2 linked regions of the Candidatus Palibaumannia cicadellinicola genome follow. The protein of the gene in region 2 interacts with the protein of the main gene of each other region in a pairwise test. Links are inferred from orthologs where the notes say so. Each region holds a gene or a part of one and is shown on either strand. Other genes may lie near its edges.

What was found.
Region 1: the proteins of lolC (region 2) and lolA interact in binary tests that used the Escherichia coli proteins (3 or more experiments, as listed by UniProt). The link is inferred for Candidatus Palibaumannia cicadellinicola from one-to-one orthologs.

What each region holds. Positions count from the first base shown.
Region 1 is NZ_CP008985.1:388,506-391,621, forward strand. What follows is about bases 1-2,771. They hold lolA (outer membrane lipoprotein periplasmic chaperone LolA), read right to left. Parts: upstream 1,804-2,771; coding sequence 1,198-1,803; downstream 1-1,197. Other genes in these bases: serS (serine--tRNA ligase), read right to left, coding at 1-1,050. UniProt on the Escherichia coli protein: Participates in the translocation of lipoproteins from the inner membrane to the outer membrane.
Region 2 is NZ_CP008985.1:491,728-495,062, forward strand. Bases 48-3,037 are described here. They hold lolC (lipoprotein-releasing ABC transporter permease subunit LolC), read right to left. Parts: upstream 2,142-3,037; coding sequence 954-2,141; downstream 48-953. Other genes in these bases: lolE (lipoprotein-releasing ABC transporter permease subunit LolE), read right to left, coding at 48-263; lolD (lipoprotein-releasing ABC transporter ATP-binding protein LolD), read right to left, coding at 260-961; IM45_RS03795 (HIT domain-containing protein), read right to left, coding at 2,781-3,037. Also shown: more of lolE, read right to left, coding at 1-47; more of IM45_RS03795, read right to left, coding at 3,038-3,128; IM45_RS02390 (metal-dependent hydrolase), read right to left, coding at 3,162-3,335. UniProt on the Escherichia coli protein: Part of an ATP-dependent transport system LolCDE responsible for the release of lipoproteins targeted to the outer membrane from the inner membrane.

The sequences.
Region 1 (3,116 bases), 100 kb from region 2 along the record:
CTGTGCTGGAAACCATACTTCTAGATCATATGTTTTGCAAGACGCGAAACTCATATCACCGGTACATAATAATATTTTACGATAGGGTAGATTTAACAATTGTAGTACTTTCTCAGCATGCCCAGTCATTTCCTCTAAAGCTTGCATTGATTGTTCTGGTTTGATTGCTTGTACCATCTCTACTTTATCAAATTGATGCATACGAATAAGTCCGCGGGTATCACGGCCATAAGAGCCAGCCTCAGAACGAAAACATGGGGTATGTGCTATCATTTTTAGTGGTAAAATATTTTCATCTAAAATTTCACCACGAAGTAGATTGATCAATGGAACTTCAGCGGTTGGTATTAAGGTATAAATACTATTTATTTTTTCTTCTATGAATGGTTGTATATGAAATAAATCTTCTGCATATTTAGGCAAATGACCAGAACCATATAATGAAGTTTGATTTACTAAATATGGCAAATAGTACTCCTGGTAGCCATGTTGTTCAGTATGTAAATCTAACATAAATTGCGATAGAGCACGATGTAAACGAGCAATTTGTCCACGCATGACAACAAAACGTGAACCTGTTAATTTGACTCCAGCCGTGAAATCTATTTCACCAATTCTTTGCCCTAAATCAACATGATCTTGTATTGAGAAATTATATTCACGTGGTTCACCCCAACGCCGTACTTCAAGGTTATCTGTATTATCGTAACCATAGGGTACATCATCGGCAGGAATATTAGGCAGAGAAAGTACATAATTTTGTATTTCACTTTGTAATAAATTAAGCTCTAATTTAATTCTTTTTAACTGTTGATTAAATTGATTTATTTCTTTACATAGCGGAGAAATATCTATTCCTTTAGCTTTAGCATCGCTAATTTTTTTAGATCTATAGTTACGTTCGGCTTGCAGCTTTTCTTTTTGGATCTGTAATTGTTTACGACGAACTTCCTGTTGACCTAATTTATCTACAGCTAAGAGAAATTTTCTGCGAGCAAGTTTTTGAGCGACTTCTTTTAAGTGATAACGTAATAAGTAAAAATCTAACATATTCTTTTATATATATTATTAATTAAGTTTTTATGTAATGTGTAATGATAGGTAATAATAGTATTAATGTACTAAATGGTATCTATCTTTAAGTTAATTTTTTGTCATAAATGTATAATAAATATAATTTAAGATTAGTTAAGGTTACTAACGTTGATCATCTAACATAACACCTGAAGGTAGTTTGAAGTTAAATATAGTAACATCCATAAGACTTTGTTGTTGTTGATAAAATTTATAAGTATGACATAGACCGCTTTGCTCAAGAATAGAAAACGATTGAATTGTTCCATCAATAGTTATTGTGATCGTAATCTTTTTATAATTACTATTATTTGATTTAGGCAAAAGTAAAAAATGATTATTTGTTTGCTTAATATTATACTGTCTCCAATCAGAAGTACGATTACCAGTTATGAGTAAAAATGGTGTGTTATTAGTTATATCTTTTAAAGAATTTGCAATAACTTGTTCAACCAATGGGTTATAAAACCATAATGTTTTTCCATCAGAAATTAAGATACTCTCATCTGGTGAAATTATATGAATTTTAAAACAATTAGGGTATTTTACCCATATTTGTCCTTCACTTTTTTGTACTATAACGTTATTAGCATTCGTAACTATTTGATGAAAGTTAGCAAAAAAACTATTATTTTTAGTTAAACGATTTTGTAGGGTATTAATACTATTAGGATTAGGAAATACTGATGGTATTATCATACTGAAACAAAAGAAGAGTATTGTTCTCATTCGATTAACTTGATACCAATTTTTTTGATAATAGTTAATATAAATATATTTATAATTGTTACTCTTCATTAAAAATAGTTAGATACTCTGTTTTTTTTTGTTGTTTTAAGTAATTTACTACCGCATGTACTTCTTCATCTTGTACGAAAGCGCCATGTACACGTATTGGCAATGAGGAATGAGAAGCTAGATACAGCATATCACCCATACCAAGTAGAGATTCAGCACCAGTTTTATCTAAAATAGTTCGAGAGTCTATTGTACTTGAGACAGTAAAAGCAATACGTGTTGGAATATTAGCTTTAATAAGACCAGTAATAACGTCTACAGACGGACGTTGTGTAGCAAGCACTAAGTGAATACCAGAAGCTCGTGCTTTTTGTGCTAAACGAACAATTAATTCTTCAATTTTTTTTCCAAGCATCATCATTAGGTCAGCTAATTCATCTACTACTATTACAATATATGGCAATGCATCTAATTCAGCAATATAATCATTCTGTTTTCTATCTGTTACTTGTTTAATACGTTTATTATAATTTGTTAAATTACGGACACCAAATGCTGACATTAATTTATAACGTCTTTCCATCTCATTAATACACCAAAGTAATACATGTTTAGCATCATTCATGTTGGTAACTACTTTAGTTAATAAATGAGGAATTCCTTCATAAACTGAAAGTTCTAACATTTTAGGATCAATCATTATAAAACGTACTTTTTGTGGTGTAGCTTTATATAAGATGCTTAAAATCATAGCATTTATTCCGACTGATTTTCCAGAACCTGTAGTACCAGCTATTAATACGTGAGGCATTTGCATAAGATCGACAATAACGGTCTGTCCCCTAATATCTTGCCCAAGTACTAAAGATAATGGTGATTTAACTTTACTAAACTCATCACAGTCGAAAACTTCACGTAGAGAAATGCTATGACGTTGCTTATTTGGAATATCTAAACCTATATAAGGCTTACCTGGAATAATTTCTACTATTTGTACCATATTTGTTGATAACGCACGTGCGATATCGCGTGATAAGCTAGATATCTGTGCTACTTTAACACCAGGTGCTAAATCTAACTCAAAACGGGTAATGACAGGCCCTGGAAATACTCCTACCACCTTAACTTGAATACGATAACCAGCTAAACAGGATTCTACTAACCTTGCTGTTTGCTTAAGATATAATATTTCTACTTTTTTTTCTTCTCGCTTATGAGCTCGTAATAGATCTATTATAGGTAATTCTATAGAAGATTGTGGTAATGGTAGTTCTTGTGAAATCATAATATTAGTATTATTCACA
Region 2 (3,335 bases):
ACCTTTTCTATGCGCTTTATTAATTTCTGCCAGTCGAAGAAAGGAGGATTCACGGGTTCAATTTCTCCGTGTGCTACCACTGCTAGTATACGCTGATTTAATTCACGCTCAAAACCATTCATTGCACTAAGAACAATGATTAGCGCCATTACACCTAGGGATATACCGATAGTAGAGATGATAGAAATCAGAGATACCATACCGCTCCGTTGCCGTCTGTAATGAAAACGCAGCGCAATCTGCAATGATAACGGTATTCTCATGAAATTAAACGGAGCTCAGTTGCAATAAGACTACCTTCGCGCATCTCAAGTTGGCGGTGCAGCCTCTGAGCGAGGCTTAAATCATGTGTTACTACGATAAAAGTAGTACCTTTTTGCATATTGATAAAGCTTAGGAGCTCAAAAATACTCTCCGCGTTGCTTTTATCTAGATTGCCAGTAGGTTCGTCAGCAAGAACAAGTGATGGATAATTTACTAGTGCACGGGCGATAGCCACCCGCTGGCGCTCACCGCCCGACAACTCCGAAGGTCGGTGATAGCTACATTTTTCCAATCCTACCATTACCAGCATTTCACGCGCTGCGGTTAGTGCTACCGTTGATTTGGCTCCTCCTATCATTCTCGGCATTGCAACATTCTCTAGAGCAGTAAAATCGGATAATAAGTGGTGAAATTGATAGATAAAACCCAACCGCTTATTGCGTAGTACCGCACAAGCGGTGGAGGAAAGTTTGTTCAGCAGCTTGCCTTCAAAAAGAACATCGCCAGATGTCGGTGCGTCTAGCCCTCCCAGTAGATGTAACAGCGTACTTTTACCAGAACCAGAGCGGCCCATAATCGCTATCATCTCCCCTTGTTGTATAGAAAAATTAACGTTCCGCAACACATCAATATATAGCTTACCTTCTTGATAACGCTTGCTTAGCTCGTAACATTGTAACAATGGTGCATTATTCATAACGTAACGTCTCAACTGAATTAATAGTAGCTGCATACCAGGAAGGGTAAAGAGTAGATAACCATGCAACTACTATTGTAAGTACAGCAATTATGGTAATTTGCAACGGCTCGATATTCACCGGCAGCACTGCACTATCAAATAACACTAACTTATTTAACAAGCTTACTAACAGTACGCCGATGAAAGTACCAAATAGTACTCCGATAATTCCAATAATAGTCCCTAAAGCCATAAAAACCAGCATTACTTGACTACTGTTCAGTCCCTGTGTTTTTAAAATAGCTACTTCACTCTGCTTTTCCATTACTAGGAGGCATAGGGAAGTAAGAATATTAAAGCCAGCCACCGCGACAATAAGGCTTAGTAGCAATACCATTATGTTTTTCTCCATACGCACCGCCTGGAATAGTTCGCTCTTACGCTCACGCCAATCTTTCCATACTAAACCATCGGGTAAATGTTGCTGACTTAGACGGTCCACGCTCAGAGGCTGCTGCAACCATAGACGCAAGCCTGTGACATAACCAGACGGATAATGCATAAGACGCGAAGCATCCTGCTGATTAACCAGTAGTTGATAGTCGTCTACCTCACTCTTGGTAGCATACGTACCAGCTACGGTGAACAAGCGCTGGCTAGGAATACGACCCATCGGCGTGAATTGATTAACCGAGGGAACGATTAAGCGTAGTTGATCACTCAATTTTACGCTCAGCTTATCTGCTAACTTTTCACCCAGAATTACCTGGTACTGACCGGGTGCTAACTGGTTTATGTGTGTATCAACTAAATAGTTGGCTAGAGGTTCAGGATCAGAAGAATTGACACCGAGCATGACGCCCATAGCTAAACCTTTAGCGCTTTGCAATACTACGTCTCCGATAGTTAAGGACGCAACGCGTGTTGTACCTTGAAGTATGTTTGGTTTTAAAACTGAAATGACTGTAGGGTCTAAAAACCCCTCGTGAGTCGTCAGCAACGCCTGAGGAATAAAACCAAGAATATTGCTTTCTAGTTCTATCTTGAAACCATTCATGACCGATAATACCGTTACTAAGGCCATTACACCGAGCGTAATACCGATAGTGGAAAGCCAGGAGATTAAACTACCGAAGTGGTTTGATACTAGCCCGCGCATATAGCGTAGGCTAATATATAATGCTATAGGCTGATACATTTTGTATTCATTATTAGATTAGATATCAGCCCGGTGTTTGATTCATTCGTGGGCCACACCATGACCAGACCATACAATCTCTCCGGTCTGTACTTGCATTAACTCCATATCTAGGTTTGGTTGTTTAATATCCCCACTAGCGATGCTGTACAGTACATATTGTGCGTTAAGATATCTAGCCATCCTATTGCCTTACTACGTGATTCTAAGCTGTCATTTTCAGAAAGTCCCAACTTCATGCGTGCACTTTTAAGTGTGTCTGCTCTTACTACACGAAAATTACTATGATTAGGAATCAAGCTACTCAGCGTGGCGGTAGCTTCATCAGACTGCAGGCTACCGTTGGTACTGTTTTTTATGGTATTAACCAGCAGCAGGCTGTCTTCGCAGATACCATTAGCTGATATCATATGATTAACGAGCGGAGAAAAGCTTCCTTTCCAGTCAAGATACTTAAATTTTGGTGGCATTAGTACTAGCTCGCGAGTTAAAAGCCCAGGTAGCAGTTCAGAAGATAATAGATCTTGCTTAGCTTCGGCTATACTATTGGTTAATAGCGGTGCTATAGTCAGTAGTATATTAAAAATATATTGATCCTCATCATAAGTCTGATGTTATAATTATAAGGTTAAATCTCAATTAAGTGATTAATGGACCTAGTTGTCTACCACCTAGTAAATGCATGTGGAGATGATATATTTCTTGTCTACCATGAGAGTTACAATTAATAATTAAGCGGTACCCATCATCACTGATGCTCTCCTGTTTAGCGATTTTGGCAGCCACGGAGAACATTCTTCCTAACGCTATTTCATCTGTAGTGTTCACGTCGTTAACTGTTGGAATTAACTTATTAGTAACGATAATAATGTGAATAGGAGCTTTCGGGTGAATGTCGCGAAAGGCAGTTACCAGATCATCCTGATACAAAATATTGGTTCGCATCTTCCTGCTAATAATTTTGCTAAAAATAGTTTCTTCGTCCATTGTATTGTGCCTGAAAGGGTAAAAATTTATTTATCATAAGCTATTAAGTTGCTCGTCTAAGTGGAATAATCGACAGAAATTCGCGGTAGTAGCCGCTGCTAGTTTCTCTAACTTAATGTTTTTCAGTGTTGCCATATATTCAGCTATATCGCGCACATACGCTGGTTGATTCTCCTTACCACGGTAAGGTACTGGCGCTAAATAGGG